Regions from separate parts of the Lactococcus sp. FSL W8-0209 genome, predicted to be linked through region 2. Evidence: riboswitches for the same ligand, from Rfam matches in the RefSeq annotation. Region 2 holds a riboswitch; the other holds the start of a gene.
What was found. Region 2 has a riboswitch for fluoride ahead of MKX45_RS06555 (voltage-gated chloride channel family protein). Riboswitches for the same ligand answer to the same signal wherever they lie in the genome.
Positions count from the first base shown of each region.

Region 1 (15,192 bases), 750 kb from region 2:
AATCAGACAAGAAAATAAAAGAAAATGATCAAGAAAGCAATGCAGCTTTTGAGGAGTTTTTTAATCAAGTGCTCAAAAAAATGCCTGCTCGTTCCGCAAAAATAATCAGTTCTTCTTTAACTGTTTCAAAAGCGAAAGCAGAGCAGTTTTTAGCTAGCAATTCTCAGAAATTTGACCACCTCTTTGATGAATTTTTGGTTGGAGTGGACAGTCAAACGCGAAGGAAATGCCATGAAACCATTCATTTCGCTACCTTGACGGCGGCAATTGTTGGCTTTTCACCAATTCCCTTTTCAGATGCCGTCTTGCTTGTTCCGATTCAATTGACAATGATGATGCGACTTTATAAGATATTTGGGGCTTCTTGGTCAGAAGCATTGGCAAAAGGAATCACTAAGGAATTAGTTGTTGTTGGTTTAGGTCGAAGCCTTGTAGGGAATGTTTTAAAATTTGTTCCTGCGGTGGGAACAATTGCAGGTGGAGCAATTAATGCCACAGTGGCGACAACAATTACAGAAGCCTTAGGCTGGGTAACTGTCAAAATGCTTAATGATGGCGAAGATATTTTCAATAATGTCCTGACTTTTGAAGGTCAATTCAAAGGTTTGGTCAGTAAATTACAAAAAGCCAATAAGAAAAAATAGGCTGTCAGTAAAAAAAGACTTATCAGTTGATAAGTCTTTTTATTATTATTTAGAAAAACCATTTTCCAAAGTTTTAATGACAGCCAAAATTTGTTCATCGGAAACCAACTTGTCAGCTCCATTAATAATTGATTCATAAGCTGAATCATAAACTCTACCATAATCACCAGCAACCGTTGGAATATGCTTCACAATGCGGTCACCATTTTGATTGAAATAGGTAAGTTGCCCAAAATCAGCTGGACTGTCTTGCCCAAAACCTTCATCACCTGGGAACATGCCAACTTTTAAATCATTTTCTTGTTGGTCAACATCCATTTTGATGAAAGTTCCTCTCGTACCATAAACAAGCCATTTTGGATGTGGTAGAGCAGCGACTTCAGTAGCAGCAACAGTTGCTCGCAAGTTTGGATAAAGAAGATTGACAGAAAAATAATCATCGACACTGTCATAATCTCTTGTTGCTCGAATATCATATTGAACTTCTTTGGGAGCGCCAAAAAGTGAAACCATTTGGTCCACTAAATGAACACCGTGACCATACCAAGCGCCATCAAAATTTCCACCTTGACTGGCATCATTAGGTCTAAAGTGGTCCATATTGACAGTGATATCTACCAAATCACCCAAATAACCTTGCTCAATCACTTTTTTGACGGTTAAAAAGTCGCTGTCAAAGCGTCGATTTTGGAAAGGCATGAAGAAAAGATTTTTTTCTTTGGCAAGAGCTACCAATTCTTTAGCTTGTTCCAAGGTTTCGACTAATGGTTTATCACAGAGTACATTTTTTCCAGCTGAAAGGAGTTCCTTAGCATAGTCATAGTGAGCAAAAGCTGGAGTCACAATGACTACTAAATCAATTGAATCATCATTAATAATATCAGCGATGTCGGTGGAGAACAAAGTTCCATTTGCTTCTAATTCTGCTTGTTCAGGACGTTTTCCTAAAGTCCGGTTGACAATTCGTTTAATCACAATATTCTCACGTTCTTTCACGTAAGGAATATGATAGCGATTTGTTGATTTACCAAAACCAACATAGGCAATATTAAGCTTTTTTGTCATTCTTTTTATTCTCCATTTTGGCACGGAGGGCTTCAATTTTAGCTTGAGTGGCATTCTTTGTATTAATGCCTTTTCCGCCTACCGTTGAGTTTTTTTCGTGAAATTTTCCGACAGATTTCTGTCCTTTATTATCAAGTTGATATTTTCCCATAAGATAAATTAGGTTTCAGTAAGTAAAGTGCCTACTGAATTCAGTTCCTTTCTAAGTGGATTTGACTGATAAAAGTCAAAAAGTTACTGACAGAGCTGTCAGTAAAAATTTGACCGATTAAATTCCTTACTAAAGGAAATGAAGTTGCACTTGTAATTTAAAAATGCTGAACTTTTGGAGTAAACTTTAAATTACTTTACGTTCGTAAGGGTCAGTAGAAATTCCTTCAGAAAGAATTTTCTTAGACCATTCTTTAGCACCGAAAAGTGAGTGATTACGGTAATTTCCGCATTCTTTTTCAGCAACACCAGGGACATTATCCCAACCAAATTCGTCACTTGCAAGCTCTTCTAGAGAAGATTTAATTACTTTAGCAATTTCTTCTGAACTATGTTCACCCCACATAATCATGTGGAAACCAGTTTGACATCCAAAAGGTGAAAAGTCAATCATGCCATCAATTCTATCGCGAATTAAACTAGCCATGCTATGCTCAATAGTGTGTAAAGCGGCCATTCCAATGGCATTCGCATTAGGTTGAACAAAACGAACGTCAAAATTAGTGATAACATCGCCTTTAGGCCCAGTTTCGCTACCGATTAAGCGGACATAAGGGGCAAGTACTTTTGTGTGGTCTAATTGAAAAGATTCTACTTCAGCCATAAGATATAGGATACAAAACTCAGCTGATAAAAGTCAGCCTTATTAGTATCTCCTCCTTTATTTTAAATTCTAATTCTATTCTATCATTTTTTGAGCGAAATATTTTTTCATTTTAATTATAAAGTGGTAAAATGACTTTATAACGGTTTCAAAAGAAGCCTTATTGCTTAAAAAAGCAAGAAACATCATTGTCAAAAAGAGTGAGGAGGGGAAGTGAACATCAGAGAAGTTGAAAAGTCATCTTTCTCCATCATTGGAAAAGAAGGCTTAGGTAAAGCACAAGAAGCTGACATTTGGATTCCACCACTCTGGCAAGAAGCAACCAACGCTTTTGAGGAAATTATTCATTTGATTAAGCAGCCACTCACAATTTGGGGGGCCATGTCTGATGAGTCAGGGCAATTTAAACCATGGAATAATGGTGGACTCTATCTGGCAGGTGTTGAAGTTGAAAATTCAGCGCAAAAGCCTGAAAATTGGACTAAATGGACACTTCCAGGCTTTCGTTATTTCGTTGTTGAAACAACAACTTATGAAATGAACAAGACTTATTCAGATATGTGGAATTATTTAACTCAAAATGATTTAAAAATTGTTGGAGCAGTACAAGAACATCAATCAATTTCAGCAGAAAATCCTGAAGAGTTAGAACTATGGTTTCCAATTGAAAGAATATAAAAGTCCAAATAGTTTCATTGATGACGAGTTGTTGTATTTCAAAAATTACTAAGGAGAAAAAATCATGACATTAACAGACACTTACACACTAAACAATGGCATTAAAATTCCAAAAGTTGGCTTTGGAACTTGGCAATCTGCGAGCGGAGAAGAAGCTTATAATGCGGTAAAAACAGCACTTGAAGCAGGATATCGTCATATTGATACAGCGGCAGTTTATAAAAATGAAGAATCAGTCGGTCAAGCAATTGCTGATTCAGGAATTCCCCGTGAGGAACTTTTCGTTACAACAAAACTTTGGGGTGTAGGAACAACAGAGGACGCTGCGAAAGCCTTGGATGAATCCTTGAAAAAATTGGGACTTGATTATGTTGATTTGTACCTCATTCATTGGCCAAATCCTAAAGCATTCCGCCCTGATTTTGAAACACGTAATCTTGCAGTTTGGAAAGCCATGGAAGCAGGTGTAAAAGCTGGTAAGATCCGTGCAATTGGTGTTTCAAACTTCCACCCACGTCACCTAAAACCATTGTTGAAATTTGCTGAAATTAAACCAGCAGTTAACCAAATTATGGTCAACCCAAGTGATCAACAAGAAGAAATTGTAAGTTTTAATGTTGACAACAATATCTTGACTGAGGCTTACAGCCCACTTGGAACAGGTAAAATCTTTGAAGTTCCAGAACTTGCAGACTTGGCAAGTAAATACAACAAGAGTATTGCTCAAGTGGTATTGCGTTGGTCTCTTCACAAAGGATATTTACCACTTCCTAAATCAGTAACCCCTGCAAGAATTAAAGAAAATGCAGAAATCTTTGATTTTGATTTAAGTATTGAAGATATTGCTTTTATTGACAGCCTTCATGGAAAAGCTGGTTTGGCTAAAAACCCTGATGAAGTTGATTTCTAAAGAATAATTATGAACATATTTTACTGACAGATTGTTTACATCTCTTAAAAGACAGCAGAGAATTTGGTCAGTAATTTAAAAAAGGTCTGTCAGTAAAATTTTGCTGACAGGCTTTTTAGATTTTTGCTATAATAAAGAAAAATGATCAAATATCAAGGAGAAATGATGAAAAAAGCACTTGTTTTAGTTGATTTTCAAAATGATTTTATTGATGGAAGTTTGGGCACAAAAGAGGCACAAGCCATTATCCCAAATGTCATTGAAAAACTCTCTCAATATTCTAAAGAAAATCGTCTAGCAACCCAAGACACCCATTTTGAAGATTATTTAACGACACAAGAAGGCAAAAATCTGCCAGTTATTCATTGTCAAAATGGTACTTTTGGTTGGGAAATTCGTAAAGAAGCTCAAGTTGGCTTTGCTAAAATTTTTGAAAAAACAACTTTTGGTTCCAGAACATTGGCAGAATTTATTCGAGATGAAAATTATGATGAAGTTGAACTTGTCGGAATTTGTACGGATATTTGTGTTGTTTCCAATGCCTTGTTAATCAAAGCCTATGCGCCAGAAGTAAAAATAAGTGTTGATGTTTCTTGCTGTGCTGGAGTTTCACCTGAAAAACATTTGGCAGCACTTGAAACAATGCGTTCTTGTCAAATAGAAATCACGAATGCCTAATTTTGGTAAAAAGTTACTGACAGGTCTGTCAGTAACTTCAACTTGACAAAATCCTTATGATAATTGATAATGGAGTGAGAAATAAGAAAAATTTTGAAGGTGAGTGCGAGGTATAAATTTGGATTATCATCAATTATTTTCCCGCTTGAACGAAAAACTTTCAGAAGAAAATTTGCAACTTCACTTACATTGTGTTGGTGGTTTCGTCCTTGAATACTATGGAATGAAGGCAACAGAGGATATAGATGCCTTTTATGAAAGTACCGAAAAAGTTGAAAAAATCATTCAAGAAATTGGTGAAGAATTTCATGTCGGAACCTCTAATGAACCTTGGTTGAGTCAAGCAGTCGGCGAAGTCATGTCTCATTCAAAAACAGATGAAACAATTATTTTTGTGGAAAGTCATTTGACTGTTGGTCTGTCATCACTCGAATCTATTCTTATCGATAAAATACAGGCTGGCCGAACCAAAGATGTTCCAGACATCGCAAAAATAATGAAAAAATTAAAAATTGAAAGCCCAGATCCTCTCTTAGAACGATTTAAACATACAGATGGTTCAGCAGACCCAGCGGTCATTTTAGAGGCTTTTAGTTTAGCTTACGGCGAAGAAGCCTTAAAAAATTATTTACGAAAAAATCCAAAAATACTGAGGTTATTGCAATGACGTGGATTGAATATCTCCTGAATGCTGCTCAAAAGTCTAAATGGAATTTAGAACTTTGGGTCCGTTATTTAAATAAAGTGATTCAACGGGACAAAATTTTACTTTCAAAAACAGATATTGATTATTTAATGAGTTCTGAAGAATTAACTTCTTTTCAACGCGTTTTTCTTGAACTCGCGCTTGAAAAAGAAACAACACCTTGGGAAATGACTGTTGGCATGTCTGAACCGACTCAATCGATTCATCTTCAGTCTGTTTTAAAAGAATTAAAAAAAGAATGAATTAACTTTCATTCTTTTTATATTTTATAAATTACAATTTATTTAATACGAAGATATTGACCAATTAAAATGGTATCACTTGATAAATGATTCCAAGCCTTAATTGAAGCAATTGGGCTACCAGATTTTTGTGAAAGTCCCCAAAGCGTATCTCCTTTAACAACCTTATGGATAGAGGTATTTGAAGCTGCAGAAGAGTTAGAAGTTGAACTCGTAGAGGCTGAGCTTGAACCTGTTGAAGAACTTGAAGAACCGGCAGATTGTGAAACAATCAAGTTTTGTCCAATGAAAATTGTATCAGAATTCAAATGATTCCAACTCTTGAGTTGAGCAATCGTCGTTTTATATTTGACAGAGAGTCCCCAAAGCGTATCACCAGATTTAACCTTAATCGTCGTCTGTGAAGCTGGTTTGGCAGGAGTGACCGAAGTAGTAGGCGTTGTAGTTCCGGCAGAATTTCCTGAAGAAGTTGAACTATTTGTATTAGACGAAGAACTTGAAGTTGTCAATACAAGCTTTTGCCCAATATAGATGACTGTACTTTTAAGATTGTTTGCGCTTTGAATTTGAGCAACACTAATTCCATATTTTTGCGAAATTCCCCAAAGTGTATCGCCAGATTTAACTGTATAAGTGGTTGAGCTTGTATTTGAATTATTATTGGTATTTGTAGCTGTTGAACCACCGGAATTAGAAGTACCAGCAGAAGAAGCACCGTCAAAACGAGTCAAATTATATTGAGAAATAATTCGATTCAGTGAAGCACCATAATTAGGGTCAGTTGCATATTTTCCTGTTAAAGCTGCGGTTGCAGCTTGATAAGTTGCCGCGTTTGCTCGCCAAGCTTTAGCATAATAAGGACCATTTCCAAAGTTTGTAGTTTTTAAAACATAAGCATTATCTTGGAAACTTTGATTAAAGGAAGGATAAACCCTAAATGGCATATCTTTTGTGACCCATTTACCATTGAGATATTCTTGAGTTTTAAAAACAACGCTTTTTCCTTGATAAGTTCCTTGAATACCGAATAAATTATAATAGGGGGCACGAGAAAGTTGGCTTGAACCCCAGTTACTTTCCAAAATAGCTTGAGCAATCATAACTGAAGGATAAAGACCATTACTATCGGCAACTGGTTTTGCTGATGCAGCAATACTTTCAATAAAAGCTTCTGTCGAATTGGTTGCAGCCTGAACCATTGGGCTTGTTTGTTGGAGCAAAAGCTCGTGAGTGGTCGTCAAAGTTCCTGCAATGAGAACAGCGCCAGCAAATTTGGTCGCTGGTTTATAAAAAGCCAGTGGTTTTTTGGCTTTCTTTTTTAAATGTCTATTTTTAACTTTAATACGAGAAACTGGCATAAATAATTCCTTTCCTGAAAATACAGAATAAAATAAGTACTACCCTATTTTACCACGGTTAATGGAAGAAAAAGATGACAATTATGTGGCGGTTTGTAAACGTTTTTTATTTAATGTTTTATATTGGCTAGAAAATGTGAGAATTTAGATAAAAAATCTGATTTAAGACGCAATGATTACATTTTAAATACAAAGAGATTATATTTTGCTTTGCGAAATTGAGAAAAGGGAATGAAAACAAGCAACACAAGATATTGTGTGTGTTTACATAATTTAGCCTATATATTGTGTCATTTCCGAGAATTTGATAAAATAGATGATGTAATTGAAGAGGATGGTTAATATGAAAAGTGAAGTAAAATATCAAGATGTAACACTAGAAGAAATTAATGTGATAAAGCGCGACGGACGCTCAGTGAAATTTAACAGTGAGAAAATTTTTGATGCTTTGACTAAAGCGGCTAAAAAAGTCGAACTGACAGATATGTCGGTTCTTTCAGAACTTACTGACAGAGTAGTCAGTGAAATCTTTACTCGTTTTTCTGAAAATGTCAAAATTTATGAAATTCAATCGATTGTTGAGCAAGAACTCCTTGAGTCTGGTGAAACTCAATTGGCTGAAGAATATATCTCTTATCGTGCTAACCGTGATTTGGCCCGTACCAAAGCAACGGATATCAATTTCACGATTGAAAAATTAATTAATCGCGACCAAACTGTCGTTAATGAAAATGCCAATAAAGATTCTAACGTTTTCAATACTCAACGTGATTTGACAGCTGGTGCGGTTTCCAAAGCAATTGGTTTGAAACTTCTTCCGCCACATGTGGCAAACGCTCACCAAAAGGGTGATATTCATTATCATGACCTTGATTATAGTCCATTTACTACAATGGCTAACTGTTGTTTGATTGACTTTAAAAATATGTTTGAAAATGGTTTTAAACTTGGAAATGCGCAAGTAGATTCGCCAAAATCAATTCAAACAGCAACTGCGCAAGCCAGTCAAATCATCGCTAATGTGGCTAGTTCACAATATGGTGGTTGTTCATTTGACCGTGCCGATGAAGTATTGGCGCCTTACGCGAAATTAAATTATAAAAAACATTTAAAAGATGCACAAAAATGGATTGATGGTGCTGAAAAACAAGAAGCTTATGCTCGTGAAAAAACAGCCAAAGATATCTATGATGCAATGCAATCTTTAGAATATGAAATTAATACTTTGTTTACTTCAAATGGTCAAACGCCTTTTGTAACAGTTGGTTTTGGTCTTGGAGACGATTGGTATGCGCGTGAAATTCAAAAAGCAATTTTGAATGTCCGGATTGGTGGTTTAGGTTCAGAACACCGTACTGCCATTTTCCCTAAATTAATTTTCACACTCAAACGTGGACTTAACCTCGAAGTAGGGACACCAAACTATGACATCAAAGAACTTGCACTTGAATGTTCAACAAAACGGATGTACCCTGATATTTTGAGCTATGATAAAATTGTTGAATTAACAGGTTCATTTAAAGCTTCAATGGGTTGTCGTTCATTCTTGCAAGGCTGGAAAGATGAAAATGGGAATGACGTGACTGCTGGACGTAATAATCTTGGAGTTGTTACAGTTAACCTTCCACGTATTGCTCTTGAAGCCGCTGGAAATAAAGAAAAATTCTGGGAAATCTTCAATGAAAGAATTGAAATTGCTCATGATGCCCTTGCTTTTCGTGTTGAACGTGCTAAAGAAGCACAACCTAAAAATGCACCTATTCTCTTTATGAATGGTGCATTGGGACGCCTTGATGCCGAAGGTTCAGTTGATGAATTGTACAATAAAGAACGTGCAACTGTAAGTTTAGGTTACATTGGACTTTATGAAGTGGCGACTACTTTTTATGGCCCAACTTGGGAAAATAATCCTGAAGCTAAAGCTTTTACAATTGAAATTGTGAAACGAATGCATGAAGATTGTGAAGATTGGTCTAAAGCCTCTGGTTATCATTATTCTGTTTACTCAACACCGTCAGAAAGTTTAACTGACCGTTTCTGCCGAATGGATAAAGAAAAATTCGGTTCAGTTGCAGATATTACTGACAAAGATTACTATACTAATTCTTTCCACTATGATGTGCGTAAAAATCCAACTCCATTTGAAAAATTAGAGTTTGAAAAAGACTATCCTGTTTATGCCAATGGTGGATTCATTCATTACTGTGAATATCCTGTTCTTCAACAAAATCCGAAAGCTCTTGAAGCAGTCTGGGACTTTGCCTACGATCGTATTGGATATCTTGGAACAAATGCACCAATTGACCACTGCTATGCTTGTGGCTTTGAAGGAGATTTTGCGGCAACGGAACGTGGATTTAAATGTCCACAATGTGGCAATGATGATCCTAAAACCTGTGACGTTGTCAAAAGAACTTGTGGATATCTTGGAAATCCGCAAGCACGTCCAATGGTTCATGGTCGTCACAAAGAAATTTCATCACGTGTAAAACATATGAATGGTTCTGTCGGAGCTTTGAACGATGGAAATTTGATTGATTCAGTCGAAGTTGACGAAGCGAAATCAAAATATTTTGCGGAGAAATAAGTATGAACAATCCAAAACCAGGAGAATGGAGAGCTGATGAACTCTCACAAAATTATATTGCAGATTATAAACCCTTCAATTTCGTTGATGGCGAAGGGGTGCGCTGCTCACTCTATGTGAGCGGCTGTATGTTTCATTGCGAGGGCTGCTATAATCAAGCCACTTGGTCATTTCGTTATGGAACGCCCTATACCAAAGAGCTTGAAGATAAAATTATGGCTGACCTTGCTCAGCCTTATGTCCAAGGTCTGACGCTTCTTGGTGGGGAACCTTTCTTGAATACGACATTTTTGATTCCTTTGCTCAAACGGATTCGTCGTGAGTTACCGGATAAAGATATTTGGTCATGGACAGGTTATACATGGGAAGAGATGCTACTTGAAACAGATGACAAATTAGAAATGCTTGATTTGTTAGATATTTTAGTTGACGGTCGTTTTGAATTATCAAAGAAAAACTTAATGCTCCAATTCCGTGGGTCATCAAATCAGCGGATTATCGATGTACCAAAATCTCGAAAACAAGGACAAGTTGTCATTTGGGAAAAACTCAATGATGGTGAAAAAACTTTTGAACAAATTCATAAAGAAAAATTAATTTAAAAGTTACTGATGGACATTTGAGTATATCCGTAAGCGCTAAAGTGCCAACGGCTATCTTCTGACAGAAATTCTGTCACTAAAAATAAGCACTGACAAATGCGTCAGCGCTTATTTTTTAAATAATTTTGTAAAATCTGGTTCGTCGTCAGTAATTTTGAAATCTTTTAGCGCCGATTTTAGAGGGAGATGTTTCTTTTTTCCTTTTAAATAATTTTGACTTTCTTTGCTTTGGGCACTTTCGGCTAAAGAATTTTGCTTTTGTAGAACTCTATTTTCAATTTTTCTTTTGCTTTTCTTATTTTGGTCGGTGCTTTCAAAAGATTCATCTGGAAAAGTTTGAGAAAGCTGCTTGATAATGGTTTCTAAACCGAAATTACTACTAATCCAAAAGGGTGTATCGGTTGCTTTACAAGCTTCTTTAGCAAATTGAACTGAATGATGAGCCACATTTCGGTTTCTCATAACGACGAAATCAGCTTTGGCAACAAGTTGGTCAATCTCAAATCGATTAGGTTTTTTCTTATCAAAACCAAGAAAAGAAACGCCAACTTTTGCCAAGCCCTCTCTAAAATCATGCCAATATTTAACTTCACATAGAACAAGTAGTGTTTTCATGTCATTCCTTACTGATGCTCTGTCTTTACTGACAGGAGCGAATTATAGTGATTATAACACAATTTTGCTTAATGATAAATGTATTTTTTAAAATATAAGTTTCAAAAATTTGACCTCATAAAAATAAAGTGGTAAATTAATAGTAGATGGGTATGGTGCACACCCGAAACCGTTTCAAGAAATAGCTTGAATCTAATGGCGCCTACAAAGCAAAGCCTTTTTTTGCCTTGTAGTCTGCCATTTTTTCTTTGACTTACAAGGCAATAAAGGCAAAGAAAAGGAGATTTATTATGACAGTCACAATCGAAAACATCCACGCAAGAGAAATTTTTGATTCTAGAGGAAATCCAACCGTTGAGGTAGATGTTAGATTAACAGATGGAACATTAGGACGCGCAGCAGTACCCTCAGGAGCATCAACCGGAGACCGCGAAGCAGTTGAATTAAGAGATGGTGGAGACCGCCTTCAAGGAAAAGGCGTTTCTAAAGCCGTCGCAAATGTCAATGGCGAAATTTATGAAGCCTTGAAAGGACAATCACCATTTAATCAAGCAAAATTAGATCATCTGATGATTGAACTTGACGGGACAAAAAATAAATCTCGTTTAGGGGCTAATGCAATTTTAGGGGTTTCAATGGCCATTTCTCGTGCGGCAGCGAATAGTGAAAAAATTCCACTCTATCGCTATCTTGGTGGAGTTGATTTGGAACTTCCACAACCATTTTTCAATGTCATTAATGGTGGAGTACATGCCGATTCAGGAATTGACGTTCAAGAATTTTTGATTACACCAGTCAAACGGGACAGCTTTCGCGATGGTTTAGAAAAAATTGCAAATATCTACCATACTCTGAAGAAAATTTTAGCTGACAAAGGGCTAGAAACAGCCGTAGGCGATGAAGGTGGCTTTGCCCCTAAACTTGGTTCTACTGAAAATGCAATTGCTACACTTTATCAAGCAATTGAAAGTGCAGGATATGTTCCTGGTGAAGAAATTGCGATTGCCATTGACCCAGCTTCAAGTGAATTTTATGATGATAAAGAAAAAGTTTATCGTTTTGAAGGGCAAAAATTGACTTCTAAAGAACTATTGACTTACTATGAAAATTTAGTTGAAAAATATCCAGCACTTATTTCCATTGAAGATGGATTTTCTGAACATGACTGGGATGGCTTTGCAGCTCAAACGAAAGCTCAAGGTCAAAAAATTCAATTAGTAGGTGATGATATTTTTGTGACAAATCCTGAAATTTTCAAAGAAGGAATTAAAAAAGGTGTAGCAAATGCTATTTTGATTAAACTTAATCAAATCGGAACAGTAACTGAAGCGATTGAAGCCATTAGTTTAGCGAGAAAAGCAGGCTATAAGACAATGATTTCTCATCGTTCAGGTGAAACAGTTGATAGCTACATTGCCGATTTTGCGGTAGCCATGCATGCTGGCCAAATAAAAACAGGTTCAATGGCTCGAAGTGAACGGGTTGAAAAATATAATCAATTCTTGCGAATTGAAGAAGAATTAGGAAAAGATGTAGCTCTTGCTAGTTTTCCAGAATAGATAAAAATAAAAAAACATTAATTTTTATAATTAATGTTTTTTTATTTTTAAGAATGTGAATTTATAAAGGAGAAGAGGGGATTCGAACCCCCGATACGCTTGTGACGTATACACACTTTCCAGGCGTGCTCCTTCGGCCACTCGGACACTTCTCCGATTACTTTAATATTATAACAAAATCCCTTCTCGTTTAGCAATGACTTTTGAATGTTTTGTTTTGGCGATAAAGAATGTCATTTTTAGTAGAAATATAAAACTAAATGCTTAAAAGTGTCTAAAATTTGGTATAATAAGGGCTATGAATAAAATTCTCGAAGTAGAAAATTTAGTTTTTAAATATGAAAAAGAAAGCGATGTAAATCAGCTTAATGGTGTTTCCTTTTCGATTACAAAAGGGGAATGGGTTTCGATTATTGGCCAAAATGGTTCTGGTAAATCGACGACTGCTCGACTGATTGATGGTCTTTTTGAAGAATTTGAAGGAAAAGTCAAAATTGATGGAGAACTTTTGACTGCTGAAAATGTCTGGAATCTTCGTCGAAAGATTGGGATGGTTTTTCAAAATCCGGATAACCAATTTGTTGGGGCAACGGTTGAAGATGATGTCGCTTTTGGTATGGAAAATCAAGGAATTCCACGGGAAGAGATGATTAAACGAGTTGACGAAGCTTTGCTTGCTGTCAATATGCTTGATTTCAAAACCCGCGAACCCGCGAGACTTTCTGGTGGACAAAAGCAAAGGGTAGCTGTGGCCGGAATTATTGCTTTGCGACCTGAAATCATTATTCTTGATGAATCAACCTCAATGCTTGATCCGACCGGGCGTCAAGAGATTATGCGCGTGATTCATGAAATTAAAGAGAAATATCAACTGACCGTTTTATCTATTACTCATGACCTTGATGAAGCAGCAAGCTCTGACCGAATTTTAGTGATGAAAGCAGGAGAAATAATTAAGGAAGCGGCACCGTCTGAACTCTTTGCAACGAGTGAGGATATGGTTGAAATTGGACTAGATGTTCCCTTCTCTTCAAATTTAATGAAAGACCTGCGAAAAAATGGCTTTGATTTACCAGAAAAGTATCTGTCAGAAGACGAATTGGTAGAGCTTTTGGCTGATAAGTTGCGCTAAATTTACTGACAGAATTTCTGTCAGTTACACGCGATTAACGTGAGTGTGAAATTGGCGGATAAATGAAGTTTCCGTCAGTTCAAGGCGATTAATGAGAGTCCTTGAATCGGTGACTTAATAAAATTCTAGTATGCTAGAATTTCTGTCATTAAAATGGATATTATTGGATTTGAGAAAAAAGAAAAATGATTAAATTTGAAAAAGTAAATTATACTTATCAGCCCAACAGTCCCTTTGCCAGTCGTGCCCTTTTTGACATTGATTTAGAAGTCAAAAAAGGAAGTTACACGGCTTTGATTGGGCATACTGGTTCTGGTAAATCGACACTTTTGCAACATCTGAATGGATTGTTGCAGCCTACACAAGGGACGGTTAGAGTAGGTGATATTGTTGTCACTTCAACAAGTAAACAAAAAGAGATTAAACCTGTCCGCAAAAAAGTAGGTGTAGTCTTTCAATTTCCTGAAAGCCAACTTTTTGAAGAAACGGTTTTAAAAGATGTCGCTTTTGGACCACAAAACTTTGGAATTTCAAAAGAAGAAGCTGAGAAAATTGCTGCTGAGAAACTGGAAATGGTCGGTCTTTCAAAAGAATTTTGGGAAAAATCTCCTTTTGAACTTTCAGGAGGACAAATGCGTCGTGTGGCCATTGCTGGGATTCTCGCGATGGAACCAGAAGTTTTGGTACTTGATGAACCAACAGCGGGCCTTGACCCAAAAGCTAGAATTGAGATGATGAAACTTTTTGAGAGTATTCATCAGACGGGTCAAACCGTTGTTTTAGTCACTCATTTAATGGATGACGTGGCCGATTATGCTGACTATGTTTATCTTCTTGAAAAAGGACATATTATCAGCTGTGGTACTCCGTCAGATGTTTTTCAAGAAGTTGATTTTTTGAAAGCACATGAATTGGGAGTGCCAAAAGCGACTCATTTTGCTGACCAACTTCAAAAAACAGGAGCCTATACTTTTGAAAAATTGCCAATCACACGAGCTGAACTTGTTAATTTACTGACAAGTCTGTCAGTAAAATCAGGAGGTGAAAACTGATGCAAAATATGCTGATGGGACGTTATATTCCAGGTGATAGTATCATTCACCGCATGGACCCGCGTTCAAAACTTTTGGTGATGATTGCTTTTGTTGTCATTATCTTTTTGGCTCACGATTGGTTAGGTTATCTTCTTTTAGTGCTTTACACTTTAGCGGGTGTTTTATTATCCAAAATTTCAGTTTCCTATTTTTTAAAAGGCCTACGGCCAATGATTGGTTTAATTCTGTTCACAGTTATTTTCCAAATGCTTTTTACTAATGGTCAGCATGTCATTTTTAGTCTATGGTTTATCAAAATTTCAACAGAATCTTTGATTAATGCTGTTTATATTTTCTTTCGTTTTGTCTTGATTATTTTTATGTCAACAATTTTGACGCTGACCACGCCACCATTGACCTTGGCTGATGGAATCGAAAAAGGCTTAGGACCTTTGAAAAAAATCAAAGTCCCTGTTCACGAATTAGGTTTGATGTTATCTATTTCTTTACGCTTTATTCCAACATTAATGGATGACACAACAATGATTATGAATGCTCAAAAAGCCAG
Region 1 covers NZ_JBBOVN010000001.1:550,802-565,993, forward strand. The annotation lists gene MKX45_RS02815 (YcjF family protein) at 1-644, shown strand, start outside; gene MKX45_RS02820 (Gfo/Idh/MocA family oxidoreductase) at 690-1,709, opposite strand; gene MKX45_RS02825 (hypothetical protein) at 1,693-1,860, opposite strand; gene MKX45_RS02830 (S-ribosylhomocysteine lyase) at 2,047-2,523, opposite strand; gene MKX45_RS02835 (GyrI-like domain-containing protein) at 2,737-3,201, shown strand; gene MKX45_RS02840 (aldo/keto reductase) at 3,266-4,111, shown strand; gene MKX45_RS02845 (cysteine hydrolase family protein) at 4,277-4,789, shown strand; gene MKX45_RS02850 (DUF6036 family nucleotidyltransferase) at 4,908-5,456, shown strand; gene MKX45_RS02855 (hypothetical protein) at 5,453-5,737, shown strand; gene MKX45_RS02860 (LysM peptidoglycan-binding domain-containing protein) at 5,776-7,095, opposite strand; gene nrdD (anaerobic ribonucleoside-triphosphate reductase) at 7,439-9,682, shown strand; gene nrdG (anaerobic ribonucleoside-triphosphate reductase activating protein) at 9,679-10,284, shown strand; gene MKX45_RS02875 (DUF2325 domain-containing protein) at 10,393-10,899, opposite strand; fluoride riboswitch at 11,039-11,111, shown strand; gene eno (phosphopyruvate hydratase) at 11,190-12,458, shown strand; tRNA gene MKX45_RS02885 (tRNA-Ser) at 12,526-12,613, opposite strand; gene MKX45_RS02890 (energy-coupling factor ABC transporter ATP-binding protein) at 12,757-13,590, shown strand; gene MKX45_RS02895 (energy-coupling factor ABC transporter ATP-binding protein) at 13,776-14,642, shown strand; gene MKX45_RS02900 (energy-coupling factor transporter transmembrane component T family protein) at 14,642-15,192, shown strand, end outside.
Region 1: another riboswitch for fluoride. It lies ahead of eno (phosphopyruvate hydratase); the one in region 2 lies ahead of MKX45_RS06555 (voltage-gated chloride channel family protein).

Region 2 (15,192 bases):
CCATATACATTTCAGTAATTGCTGCTACTTTTATCTTATGAGGCTGATTTTCACTATCTTTTAGTGTCAGAGAATCACCAACTTTAAGGTCTAAAAGTTCAGCAAATTTTTCTGAAAGGACTGCTCCAGAGTTATTTAATTCAATTTTTTGACTATTTTTACGAGATTTTAAGCTAATGTATTTTGATAAATCATCAGAACGATTTGTCGCAATTAAGTTAACCTCTTGTTTTTCTAATTTGTCACTGGCTTCTTTTGTCAAATTTTCAAAGGCAATCGGCAAATAATTCTCAATTTCTGATGAGGCTAATTCTTTATCTATTTCTTCTTTTTCTTTGTCATTTACTTTATTTTTTTCAATAGTAATCATGTCATAGTGCAAAATTTGACCAAATTGTTTATTTGATAAACCAGAAATAGAATCTCGAATTCCAAATCCCATGACAAGTAAAGCGGTACAGCCAGCGACACCAAAGATAGTCATTAACATTCTCTTTTTATAACGAAATAGATTTCGAGCCGTCACTTTATAAGTAAAACTCATTCTTTTCCAAATAAAATTAATTTTCTCTAAAAGAATCCGTGAGCCTGCTTTTGGTACTTTTGCTAAAAAGAGGCTGGCTGGTACTTCTTTTAGTTCCATTCGGACAACCCAATATGCTGGCAAAAGACTACAAGCTATAGCTATCGCAAAAGCAACTATTGTCCATAAAGGAGAGAATGTTAACCGTAAATTGCTAAAGGTAGATGAAGCTGTGTAAGCATTAAATACCGCTATCGGCAAAAAGGTATGTCCAATAATTGTTCCTACTAAAGCTCCTAAACCGCTAGAAACTAATCCATAAACCATAAATTTCTTACGAATGTCACGGTTTGAATATCCCAAAGCCTTCAGTAACCCAAGATTTCCTCGCTCTTCTTCCACAAAACGAGTCATTGTTGTCAAACTCACTAATAAAGCAATCGCAAAAAGGACTACTGGAAAAATATTTGAAAGACTGTCAATTCTTGTTGAGTCATCTAAAAATGTCTTATACCCCGGATTTCCTTCTTTACGATTATTAATTTGATAAGTCGGTTTTTCAAGCTGGTTTAGGGCTGTTTCCTGCTTTGCAAGCTCTGCTTTAGCTTTAGCAATCTTTTCTTTTCCAGCATTAATTTGATTTTGGGCTGCATTGATTTGCTCAATCACTTGAGCGGATGCATGTTCCCCAATTTGATTCTTTTGAGCGATTAATTGATTTTCTTGCTGAGTGAGTTGATTTTCTTCCTCAACTATTTGACTTTTCGCTTCATTAATCTGTTTTTCTGGGGCTGTTTTCAGTGCTGCTAAGCGTTTTTCTGGTTGATTCTTAAAAGTATTTTCTAAGGTTTTTTGTTCGGTTTTTAAGCGGCTATCGTATTTGCTATCAAAAATGGAGATATTTTGTAAGTTTTTATAGGATAGGCGAGCAATCATATAAACATCAGAATCAAAGGCTTCCTTGGTAACAAGCGCATAACCATTAAGTTTACCCGTTCCGACTGTCGTTGAACCAAAATCACTTTTATCGACATATTCACTTGATTTCACAAATCCAACAATTTTAAAGGAATGATTTTTTATCAAATCAGAATCCTTAGATTTGGGAGGGGTAAAATCAATGGTTTGTCCTATTTTATATTGTCCATCATATAAATAATCTAAAGCAATTTCTGAATCTTTTTGAGGCAACTTGCCTGACATTAACTCATAAGTTGACAATTCATCTGGTGTAGAAAATAAACGCAGACTATTTTCTTTTCCTTTGATTACCAAATCTTGAAAATAGCCAAATTCTGCTTTTTTTACACCCTTGGTTTCGTTAATTAATTGCTGGTCAGAATGGTCCAATCCCAAAGTTGAAGTTAGCGTTAAATCTGCTAAATGATGTTGAGCATAAAAATCTTCCGCTGTTCTTCTCATATCGGGTCCAGAAACTTTTAGTCCGACAAAAGCGAAAGTCCCTAACAACATCAAGGAAAAAATAGAAATAAAGCGACCTAATGAACCCGTAATTGACCTGCGAATTTCTTTATTTAAAGTTTTTTTTCGCATAGCTTACCACTCAATTCTATCAATATCTTCTGGTTGGCTATTATTATCAATTTGTTTAATTTTTCCATCATGCATTTGAATGACACGGTTGGCAATTGGAGCAATTGCAGCATTATGCGTGACAATAATAACTGTTTTTCCTTCTTTTCTGGCCATATCTTGAAGAATTTTCAAGATTTGTTTTCCTGTATGATAATCTAAGGCACCGGTTGGTTCATCACAAAGCAAGATTTTTGGATTTTTGGCTATGGCACGCGCAATTGCTACTCTTTGCTGCTCGCCACCAGAAAGTTGCGAAGGAAAATTATGAAGCCGATGTTCCAGACCGACACTTTTCAGCACTTCTTTAGCATCGAGAGCATTTTCGACAATTTCAGAAGCTAATTCGACATTTTCTAGTGCTGTCAAATTATTGACAAGATTATAAAATTGAAAAACGAAACCAACGGCATAACGTCGGTAGGTAATCAATTCTTTGTTTGAAAAATTAGAGATTTTTTCCTCATCAATAATAACCTCTCCCTCATCATTTGTATCCATTCCTCCTAAAATATTTAAGACTGTCGATTTACCTGCCCCAGAGGAACCTAAAATGATAGCCAATTCTCCTTTTTCAATTTCAAAATTTACTTGGTCATTGGCATAAATCTTCTCTTGTCCTGATTGGTAGATTTTAGACTCATTAATCACTTCAATAAATGTCATCTTATCCCTCCTTTTTTTGTAAACGTTTTAGTTAATTATATCATAATTACATTTTACTTCTTATTCAAGTCCTCATCATTTTTAATAAAAAAATTACTGACAGAAATCCTGTCAGTAACTTTTTGTTTTTATTTCCAAAAATCATCAAAAACGCTAATTGGTAAGTGACGTTTATGTTGTGTTTTATTCCACCATGCTTCGATTTTAGCCTTAGCATCCTCAGAAATCACTTTACCTTCTGTGTAGTCATCAATATCATTGTAAGTCACACCTAATGCAATCTCGTCAGCAAGTCCTGGTTTTCCTTCTTCAAGGTCTGCAGTCGGAACTTTTTCATAAATGGCTGGGTCAGCGCCAAGTTCAGCCAAGAGTGCTTTTCCTTGACGTTTATTCAAGCGGAAAAGTGGAAGCAAGTCTGCTCCACCATCACCAAATTTTGTGAAAAATCCAGTTATATTTTCTGCTGCATGGTCTGTTCCAAGAACCGCTCCTTGATATTGACCAGCCACAGCATACTGAGTAATCATACGTTGACGTGCCTTAATATTTCCTTTGTTGAAATCTGATACTTCAATTCCAGCTTCATTGAGGGCTGCCACTTGTCCTTCAACAGCAGCTTTAATATTTACAGTCAAACTGACATCGGGTTGAATGAAAGCAAGCGCACGTTGGGCATCTTCTTCATCAGCTTGAACACCATATGGCAGGCGAATTGCTACAAATTTATAAGTCTCATCAGCAGTTTCTTGACGCATTTCTTCGATAGCAATTTGAGCCAGACGACCTGCTAAACTAGAATCTTGACCACCAGAAATCCCTAATACAAAAGACTTAATGAAAGGATATTTTTTTAGATAATCTTTCAAAAAATCAACTGACACCCTAATTTCTTCTTTAGGATTAATGACTGGTTTCACACCAAGTTCTTTAATAATTTCATCTTGTAATGTCATTTTATCTTCCTTTTACTGACAGTTTCTATATTTTACTGACAGCTCTGTCATTAACTATTTTTAATCTAAAATTTTACTCATATAGAATTCATCAATGTATTTTCCATCAACACACATTGCCTCACGGCGAACGCCTTCTATTGTGAATCCATGTTTTTGAAAAAGGGCAATCGCAGCATAGTTATTAATCATTACCGTTAATTCTAACCGTTTTACTGCTTTTTCTTTTGCCCATCTTTCTAATTCCTCAAAAAGTTGAGAACCAATTCCTTGGTGTTGAAATTCTTCAATAATTCCTACAACAACATAGGCCGTATTTCTAATTCGATTAGCGTTTCCTCTTTTGGCTGACAGAAATCCAACAAATTTTCCATCAACATCAGCACCAACTAAAAAATCAAAACGTGAAATTCGACCAATTGTTCGGCTAAAATCAAATCTTCGCTCCTCTGGTTCAAGCATCATGAACTTACTTTCTGTATCCAATTGCTTTTGGACATCCCAGAAAAGTCTTGCATCACAGAGGTCTATTCGTCTTATTCTCATCATTCATCATCCAATCTCGTCATTGATACTGTTGTACGCACCTGTGAAATTAGGCGCATTTTATGATTCCATAATTCTTGTGACAAATCTACTGGGTAAGGTTGAGGATTCAAATCACGTTTATATTCATCCCAAAGTTCCTCAAGGTTTTCACGTGCAAATTCTTTAATTTCTTGCAAGCTTGGTAATTCATATATCAATTCACCATCCACAAAAATATCTTTCAAAAGTGGATTAGCATTGAAGTCTCGCACATTTTTATTGATGTAGGTATAAAGTGGGTGGAACATGTAAATTTCTTCTGCTACATCTGGACGTTCATCAGAAAATGTAATATAATCCCCCTCTGATTTGCCATCTGCTTTTTTTGTGATTCGCCAAACTTGTTTTTTACCTGGTGTAGAAACTTTTTCAGCATTACTTGAAAGTTTAATGGTATCCTGCATTTGACCACTTTCATCTTCCATAGATACTAATTTATAAACTGCACCAAGCGCTGGCTGATCATAAGCCGTAATTAATTTAGTTCCAACTCCCCAAACGTCAATTTTTGCTTTTTGCATTTTTAAACTTAAAATTGTGTTTTCATCTAAATCATTTGAAGCGTAGATTTTTGCATCAGTAAATCCTGCTTCATCAAGTTGCTGACGAACTTTTTTCGAGATATAGGCCATATCTCCAGAATCAATTCGTACACCTTGGAAATTAATTTTATCGCCAAATTCACGCGCCACTTTAATCGCTGAAGGAACTCCAACTCTTAAAGTATCATAAGTATCAACAAGGAAGACACAATCTTTATGTGTCTGTGCGTATGCTTTAAAAGCCTCATAATCATTCCCATAAGATTGAACCAAAGCATGAGCATGTGTTCCACTAGCCTTCAAACCAAAGATTTTAGCTGCACGAACGTTTGATGTCGCATCAGCACCACCAATGATTGCTGCTCGTGTTCCCCAAATGGCTGCATCCATTTCTTGAGCGCGTCTTGTCCCAAATTCCAACAAAGGGTCATCCCCAATTACAGATTTGATACGAGCAGCTTTAGTAGCAATCAAAGTTTGGAAATTTATAATATTAAGAATAGCTGTTTCGACCAACTGACATTCCGCAAGCGAACCTTCAACCTGCACTAAAGGTTCATTAGCAAAAGCAAGTTGTCCTTCTTGCATCGCTCTAACTGTTCCTGTAAAACGCAATTCTTTTAAATAATTTAGAAAATCTTCCGGATAATCTAATTCACGCAAATAGGCAATATCTGTTTCCGAGAATTTAAGGTTCTTTAAATAATCAACCATTCTTTCTAAACCAGCAAAAACAGCATAACCATTTTTAAAGGGCATCTCACGGAAAAAAACCTCAAAGACCGCCTGACGCTGATGTCGTCCAAGCTCAAAGTAAGTTTGCATCATATTGATTTGATATAAGTCCGTATGTAATGTAAGACTGTCGTCTTGATATAGATGTGGCATAATTTTTTCTCCCATATTCACTTCCGCTAATCATACCGATTTTAACGCAATTCTAATCTTTATTTTATCAAATTTTGCCCTAAATTTGTACTGGGAACCCTTTATAATTATACAATATATTATAATTTAAATTTCGCCATGTATTTTATATAAAACTAGTCAATTTTTTGCTCCACTTATGTTTTTTGTACTACAATAGAAGTAATGGAGAAAGGAGAGGATTATGATTAGTTATCTAAAGAAACTACTTAAACAAAATGATAGTGTAAAAATCCACTTAATAGACGGAAGTGTCGTCTCTGCCTTACATTTCAAGAAAGGTTACAGCAACGGAAATTGCCTTGTAATTGATGAGGATAACACCGAGCATTATATTAACAGTAGATACATTGTCCAAATCGAATCTTAAATTAAAGAACTCCCTTGAGGAGTTTTTCTTTAGTCTTATAGATTGCGATGAGCTATGGTACAATATAAATTGACTGATTCAAAATATTGGTAGATTAAATAATTTCAAAAATTAAGGAGAAAGCCCCCTTATGAATAAAGGGAACAGAAAAAAAGTAGGTCTATTAGGAGGAAATTTTAATCCAATTCATCATGCTCATTTAATGATGGCTGACCAAGTTGCCCAACAAATGAATTTGGATAAAGTATTACTAATGCCTGAAAATATTCCACCTCATGTCGATGAAAAAGAAACCATTTCTGCAAAACATCGAGTTAAAATGCTTGAATTAGCAATCAAAGAAAATCCTAGACTCGGTCTTGAGTTGATTGAAATTGAACGTGGTGGAAAATCTTACAGTTATGACACGCTCAAACTCCTGACTGAAGCTAATCCTGATACCGATTATTATTTCATTATTGGTAGCGACATGGTGGAATATCTTCCCAAATGGTACAAAATTGATGAACTCCTAAAACTTGTGACATTCATTGCCTTAAGAAGAACGGATACAATCTCCAAAAGTCCTTATCCTGTTACTTGGCTTGATGCTCCCTTGTTACCAATTTCTAGTACAATGCTAAGGGAAATGTTTGCCAAAAATATTGAACCCACTTACTTCTTACCTCAAAACGTTATTGATTACATTAAAACTGAAAAATTATATAAAAAAAGATGACCCAGAGAGGTCATCTTTTTGTTTAAACTTCCAAATTTAGAACTTCTTGCGCATAAATGGATGAATTTCCATTCAAAACGTAGGCAATTGTCATAATTGGTAGGATATATTGAACCGAACCAAAGCCAAAGACCTCCGCAGCAATAAAAATTGGGCCAAAATAAGAGTTTGTTGCGGCTGAAAAAATTGAAACATAACCCGCAGCAGCCACAAATTCGACAGGTAAACCAAAGAGCATAGCCAAAGCTGCACCCAATGTTGAGCCAATAGCAAAGAGTGGTGTGACTTCCCCGCCTTGGAATCCGGCAGAAATAGATAAAACCGTAAAGATTAATTTTAATATCCAATCATATCCATTGATATGTCCACCGTTAAAACTTAAAGAAATCAAATTTGTCCCAAGACCAGCATAACGGTCCAAATGAATAACAAGTAAACCAATTGAGATGACAATTCCCATCAAAATAATTCTATAATAAGGATTAACAATTCTTTTAGCGACGGTTGCTTTCATAAAAGCTAAAGATTCCGCAAAAAATCTCCCTATAAGTCCAAAACAAACGGCAATGACAGCCAATTTTAATAGAACCAAAGGGTCAATATGAATGTTAGTATTGATTGCGAAAGAAAATTTTTCTAATCCCAAACTGCTTGAAGTCCAACTTGCAACATATGAACCAACCAAAGCTGGGATTAAAGCTCTATATTCAATTTTACCCAACATTAAAATTTCAATAGCAAAGAAAGTTGCCGCGATTGGCGTTTGAAAGAGCCCTGCAAAACCAGCAGCCATACCAGTAATCAAAAGTATTTTTTTAGCTTCTTTTGCTGAGAGTTTTTTGCCAATCGCATGTCCAATCACACCACCGATTTGAACTGCAACTCCTTCACGACCAACACTGGCACCAAACAAATGAGAAAGCCAAGTCGAGAAAACAATCAGCGGAACAAGACGTTTTGGAATGTCTTCTCGCCCATGATTCCCCGCTTCAAAAATTAGGCCCATTCCTTTTTGGCTGTCTTTACCAAAATTCTTATAAATATAAACGATTAAGAGACCGGCTAAGGTTAAAAATGGAATTAAATATAGGGCATGACTATCTCTAAATTCAGTAATATAGATAAGCCCTCGACCAAATATAGCATCAACAATACCAATTAATCCCCCAATAATTACAGCTAAGAAGACATATAAAATTGCGCTTCTTGAAATTCCTACTTTAAAAAAATTCATTTTTGAAACTCCTTGTTTGTGAGTTTAACTCACTTTATAATATTTTACAAAACAAAAGGCGCTACAAACAAGACTACTTGGAGATAGCCTTTTGTTTGTAGGCGCCATTAGTTTTAAGATTTTATTCTTAAAGCGGTTTCGGGTGTGCACCATACCCATCATTATTAATATTTATTTTAACATTTTATGAAATATTTACAAGAAAAAGCTCAGTCGCGCATCCCATTCTTACGTTGAATTTCTTTAAGTTTATCCGGAGTAACATCTTCTCCTGTTTTTTCATCAATAACTTTGATGGTTTCAACTTGTGAGCGGAAATTTGCTTTAACACTATCGAGGTAAGCACGACGTAAAAGGGCTTGTTCTTCAAGCTCAGCTTCTGATAATCCTTCTGCTTTCTTCTTACGCGCTAATTCATTAATACGTTCTACTTGTTCATTTGTAATTGCCATTTCTTAGTTCCTTTCTTCATGAATATTGTTAAAATTACTGACAGAACTCAAATTTTACTGACAGCTTTTTAAAGTCATAAATAAACTTTCTGTCAGTAAATTTATCAATTTTATTTTGTATTAATCAAAGAAAAATCAGCCATAACGCTTGTTAATGCAACAACTTCTGACAACAACGCAATACGATTATCACGAACTGCTAAATCTTCAGCCATTACCATTACACTTTCAAAGAAAGTTTCAATTGAAGGTGCAAGTGAATGAACAATTGCTCTGAATTTTTCTTCACCAGGCATATAAGTCCATTGATTTTGAAGAGAAATAACAACATTATAAAGTGCTTCTTCTGCATCTTCTTCAAAAAGTGTTGGATTTATTTCTTTAATATCTTTTGCTTTTTTAACCAAATTAATTGAACGTGAAACATTTTCAATTGCTGGTTTAAAAGGTTCGTGAAGTTTGTGCCCATCAATGACAAAAGCCGATTCCATCATGTTTGTAATATCAAAGCTTGAACTATTAATTGCCGCTTCAACAATATCATGACGATCGAGTTTTTCAAGCAAGAGTTTTTGAATACGTGCTTTGACAAAATCCAAAATTTCAAGATGATTTTCACCTTCAAATTGGTCAATAAATAAAGATAAATCGAAATGCCAATTCATTTTTTCAATAATACGAATCAAGCCTTGTACTGCTCGACGTAGGGCATAAGGGTCATTTGAACCAGAAGGAATTAAACCAACATTAAAGAAAGAGAGGACCGAATCAATTTTGTCAGCTGCTGCAAGCACAGAACCGACTTTTGTTTCAGGCAATTCTCCCTCGGCTGAAGTTGGCATATAATGTTCACGAATTGCTGCAGAAACATTTGCATTTTCACCAGCTAAAAGCGCATATTTTTCACCCATTACCCCTTGTAATTCATCAAATTCTCCAACCATTCCTGTCAAAAGGTCAAATTTATAAATTTCAGCACTACGGGCAACGTCTCTTTTTTCTTCATCAGTCAAGCCAGCAATATCAGCTAATTTCGCGGCTATTTCTTTTGTTCGTGCCATGTGTTCAGTAATTGAACCAATTTTTGCATGGAAAGTTACTTTAGCAAGTTTAGCGACCAAATCTTCAATTTTAAGTTTTTGGTCTTCTTTCCAGAAAAACTCTGCATCTTCAAGACGAGCAACCAAAACTTTTTCATTTCCGAGCACGACATTTTCAATATTTTCAGCATTCCCATTACGGACAGAGATAAAGTTTGGTGCGAGTTGACCTTCTTGGTTATAAACTTCAAAATAACGTTGATTATCACGCATTGATGTCACTAAAACTTCTGCTGGAACAGAAAGATATTTAGGATCAAATGAACCAACAAAGGCAGTTGGATATTCAACAATATTATTTACTTCTTCTAATAAATCTTTATGCAAAGTAACTTGCCATTTATTTTCAGACGCAAGAGCCAAAATTTGAGCTGAAATTTCTGCTTTACGATGTTCAGCATCAACTAAAACAAAGTTTTCTGGCATTTTGCTAGCATAATCATTTGCATTTTTGAGTTCAACCTCAACATTTGCCAAGAAACGATGGCCCCGTGAAAAACGATTTGCTGTTACGTCCAATAAATCAAAAGCAACAACTTTATCTTCTAGAAGTGAAACAATCCATTGAATTGGACGAACAAAGAGAAAATCATTATTTCCCCATTTCATATAAGTTGAGAATGTCATTTTTGCGATGACTTCATCGCCAACTTTAGACAGAATTTCTTCTGCTTTTACTCCGTAAATATGTTTTTTAGCATAATAATAATCACCCTTAAGGATTAAATCATCTGGAGTAGCTCCTTGTCCTCTTGAGAAACCTTGAATCGCTTTTGACCAATTCCCTTGCGCATCTTTAGCAATTTTAGCAGATGGACCTTTAACTTCTTCATCAATCGCTTCTGACGCTTCTGCCAAACCTTCAACAATAATTGCTAAACGACGTGGAGTTGAAAATTTAATAATTTTATCAAATTCTAAACGATTTTCTTTAAGAAAAGTTTCCATTCTTTCGGCTAATTGATTGATTGAAGGAGTCACCAAATGTGCTGGAATTTCTTCCAAACCAATTTCAAGTAAGTAATTTGTCATTATTTTTCTTCTCCTTCTACAATCTTAGTATATTTTCCTTTTTTACCAAGGTATTTTTCACGTAAAGCTTCATCTTTTAAGAGCGGGAAACCAAGTTTTGCACGTTCTTCAATAAAAGTTTTTGCTACCTTACGTGCCATTGTACGAACTCTATGCATATAACCTGCGCGCTCAGTTACAGAAACTGCTCCACGTGCATCAAGTAAATTGAAGGTATGTGAAGATTTCAAAATATAATCATAAGCTGGGTGAACTAAACCTTTATCTAATAAATCAAGCGCTTCTTGTTCAAATTCTCCAAAAAGTTTAAGTAAAAGCTCTTGGTTTGATTCTTCAAAGGCAAATTTAGAATGTTCGTATTCAGGTTCTTTGAAAATATCACCGTAAGCTACGCCATTCCCCCATTCAAGGTCATAAACAGAATCAACCTCTTGAATAACTGTCGCAATACGTTCCAAACCATAAGTGATTTCTGAAGTTACGGAATCAACTTCAATTCCTCCGACTTGTTGGAAATAAGTAAATTGGGTACATTCTTGCCCATCAATCCAAACTTCCCATCCAATACCAGCACATCCCATTGAAGGATTTTCCCAGTTATCTTCAACAAAGCGGATATCATGCTCTAAAGCATCAATTCCAAGTTCAGCTAAACTTTGAAGATAAAGTTCTTGGATATTTTTTGGAGATGGTTTTAATACAACTTGGAATTGGTGGTGTTGGAACAACCGATTTGGGTTTTCACCATAACGACCATCAGCAGGACGACGTGAAGGTTGCACATAAGCAGCTCCCCAAGGTTCAGGTCCGTTTGAACGCAAGAAAGTGTAAGGGCTCATTGTTCCTGCTCCTACTTCATTATCATAAGCTTGCATCAAGTTTGCCCCTTGTTTAGACCAAAAGCCTTGTAGGGTCAAGATAATATCTTGAAATGCTAGTTTTTTATTTGCCATTATTTTCCTCCGAAATTCAAAAAACCGCAATTCACACACTCATCAATCCTCGAAAAAATCCGAAAAGAGACAAAGGGTGCAAATGCACGGTTCCACCTTTATTTTTTACTTTATTTGTGTTCATTACAGTTTTAAGTTAAGCCATTATTGTTCTCGAACTTTCACTATCTTCGAGTCGCTACCTATAAATTCTAGCTCTATTTTCCCGTTTTGTCAAGGCAAAATAAACTGATGACCTTACTTCTGTCTTATTTGGTATCAATATTCTGGTTTTATCTATCATATTCAAACATAATTATTTTCTTGAATAAAAAGTAAATTGCCTTCATCATCAATATTGATTTCAGATTCTATAAGAGAATAGTTATCAGTTTCAGATTGAATAATGAGTGTATTTCCACATTTTTCAACTTTTTTTCCTGATGTCCCTACGGGTTTATCGATAATAATATCAATTTCTAAAAATTCTTGAGCTAACATTTGGTTCATTTCTTCTCCAAGTTGACTTAATAAAATAATAACATCAACTCCAAGATTCTTTAATCTTTTAACTATGAAATCTGCCTTATCAAAAGGGTTAGAAAAGATAGTCTCCGCACTCGGATGTGAGCGATAAACAATATCCATTGTTGTCAAACCAAATATTCCTATTTTCTTACCTGATGTTGTATTTTTAAGGAGATAAGGAATAAATTTTCCTTCTTTTACTAAAGGATTTAAAAGTTTATCATCTTCAAAATTAACATTAGCGACTAAAATTGGAAAATTTATTTTATTTAGATTTTCCACTATTCCTTTTGAACCCCCATCAAATTGATGACTTCCCAATGTCGTCGCATCAAAAGGAAATTTATTTAGGAGGTCTTTCTCATCATTTTTGTGCTCAATGTTATTAAAAATGCTATTTCCATCTCCTAAAACTAAAGTTTCTATGACTCTTTTTTTATTTTCTTCTTTAATTTTATTAATTAAAGAAAAATCCTTATCAAGGGTGAGATGAGTATTATTTATATGTAAAATGCTAAGTTTCATTATCACAACCAAACCTATATATAGTATTTAATATCTATATTTTATCACAAAAAGCACAATATATTGTGTTTTAAACTTTTTTCTAAAAATAAAAAGATGACTTGCGTCATCTTTTTAATGATTTCGATTATAAATCACACTCGAAATAAAGGAAAGAATAATGAATACAGCTCCTAGAAGTCCTGTAACAACCTCACCAATCTCCCATTTAATACTTGCTAAAATTAAAAATGCAAGCGTGAGAATGGCCCAATGTGCTCCGTGTTCAAGATATACAAGGTCATTCAATGTTCCTTTTTGAACAAGATAAAGCGTAAGACTTCTTACAAACATCGCTCCAATCACACCTAATCCTAAAAGAATAATAATCGGGTCTGCTGTAATTGCAAAGGCACCTATTACCCCATCAAAACTAAATGAAGCATCTATTACTTCCAAATATAAGAATAAAGCAAGTCCAGCCTTACCAGTCGCAATCACACTACTTGTTGTGTTTGCAGCTTTGCTATGACTCATCGTTTCTCCAAAACCGTCAACAAGCATGAAAGTTAGGATTCCTAAAATTCCAGCAAATAAAACAGCGTGAGCATCTTTAGCAATAAATTCCGATGTGATTAAAAGCAAAATAATCGAAATAATTGCATTTGCTGCCGGAAAATTTCCAATTCTTTGAAGGATTTTCTCTGGTATTTTAAGCCAAGTATGTGCCCGTTCATCAAAGAAAAATCCTAAGGCTAGCATCAATAGAAACATTCCACCGAAAGCTGCGATTTGTGGATGAGCATGGTGCAAAATATAACCATAGGTTCCTACTGTATTGGGATTTCCTTTTTCTAAAGCTAATTTTAAAGCACCGATAGGGTCAATTTGGGCTGACACTCCAACAATCAAGAGTGGAAAAATCAAACGCATTCCAAGAACCGCAATCAAAACTCCTAAGGTTAAGAAAGCTTTTTGCCATGCAGAACTCATTCGTTCGAGAATACGTGCATTCACAATAGCGTTATCCATAGATAAGGAAATTTCTAGAACAGCAAGAATAAGCGTAATAAAAAGTCCATTCCACCCGGCATAAACAAATGCGATAATTAGGGCAATTAAACTAACAATAAATGAGCCTCTGAATATTTTCATAGGTCTCCTCTTCTAAAATAATCTTCTCATCTATTCTAACATACTTTTTACACTCTCACTGTGCCTAGAACTATGCTTTGCCTGATAAAGATTATCGTAAGAATGAGCAAAACCGTAAAAGAAATTGTCAAAATAAGGTCGACTTTTGCTTTTGAAAAGACTTTTATGAGTAAATAATAGAAACTTATTCCAAGTAAGGCTCCAAGTGAGTTAGTGATGAGGTCAGTAATATCCGTTGCACCAATGGCAAGAAGATATTGTAGACTTTCAAATGAAAAACTTAATAAAATGGAAATTGCCAGTTTATTTAAAAAGGAGATTTTTGGTGCATTCATAGTCAATAAAATGCCAAAAGGAATAAAAGCTAGAATATTAAATAAAACCTCGCGACGACCGCCGGACATGGCTAAAGGTGTCAGATTAAGACTTCTTGTATTCGTCATTTCAAGAAAAGCAAGTGGATGAAAAGAAAGTTTAAATAATACCAGCCAAACCAGTCCTAATATATAAATGAAAAATAAAAGCTGTGCTAATTTTTTTGTCATTTTTCTCCTTTCTTAAGAAAATAGGTTTTCGATTGTTGTTCTTTTAGTATTTTAACTGATTTAACTTAAACAGAAACCTTTATCAGTTATGATATAAATAAAAAGGGAATTCTCCCTTTTTAAAATCAATATTTTATGACAGGACTTCAACTTCTACTTGTTGACTGTCCCCTTTTTTCATGCTTATTTTTCCATTAAAAGTTTCTGTCAGTAAATTCATGACTTCGTCAACCTTTTCTTCATCAATAAAACATTTTACTTTGATATCCGACAAAAACTCACTATCCGAAATTTTGATTTTTTCGTCAATTAAAAAGCGCTGTAAGCTGTCATAGAGGCTGTAATCAAGATTTAAAAGAAGCTCACGTTGGTTGATAAATTCAACTAAACCAGCAGCTTCGATGGCATGATTTACACTGCCCGCATAAGCACGAATTAAACCACCAGCACCTAATTTTATTCCACCAAAATACCGAGTAACAACGGCACAAACATTGATTATTTCTTTTTTCTTTAAAATTTCAAGCATCGGAACACCAGAAGTCCCTGACGGCTCTCCATCATCACTTGTTCGTTGAATTTCTTGACGGTCACCTAATGTATAGGCTGAGCAGTTATGATTGGCTTTCCAGTGTTCTTTTTTGATTTTCGCAATAAAATCACGCGCTTCTTCTTCAGATGAAATTCTTTTCAAATGGCAAATAAATCGTGATTTTTTGATTTCCTCTTCATTGATAAAATCAGTTTTTATAGTGATAGTCATGCTAATGATTTTAACAAATTTTGTTACATTTTAACAGCATTTTCGTATAGAATAGTATGAGCACTAA
Region 2 covers NZ_JBBOVN010000001.1:1,303,964-1,319,155, reverse strand. The annotation lists gene MKX45_RS06585 (FtsX-like permease family protein) at 1-2,077, opposite strand, end outside; gene MKX45_RS06580 (ABC transporter ATP-binding protein) at 2,081-2,782, opposite strand; gene nadE (ammonia-dependent NAD(+) synthetase) at 2,911-3,735, opposite strand; gene MKX45_RS06570 (GNAT family N-acetyltransferase) at 3,796-4,284, opposite strand; gene MKX45_RS06565 (nicotinate phosphoribosyltransferase) at 4,281-5,753, opposite strand; gene MKX45_RS06560 (nicotinate-nucleotide adenylyltransferase) at 6,293-6,880, shown strand; gene MKX45_RS06555 (voltage-gated chloride channel family protein) at 6,903-8,114, opposite strand; fluoride riboswitch at 8,206-8,280, opposite strand; gene MKX45_RS06550 (DUF896 domain-containing protein) at 8,324-8,566, opposite strand; gene glyS (glycine--tRNA ligase subunit beta) at 8,677-10,698, opposite strand; gene glyQ (glycine--tRNA ligase subunit alpha) at 10,698-11,651, opposite strand; gene MKX45_RS06535 (bifunctional metallophosphatase/5'-nucleotidase) at 11,937-12,683, opposite strand; gene MKX45_RS06530 (DUF475 domain-containing protein) at 12,798-13,817, opposite strand; gene MKX45_RS06525 (VanZ family protein) at 13,865-14,362, opposite strand; gene MKX45_RS06520 (YigZ family protein) at 14,496-15,125, opposite strand; gene MKX45_RS06515 (DEAD/DEAH box helicase) at 15,182-15,192, shown strand, end outside.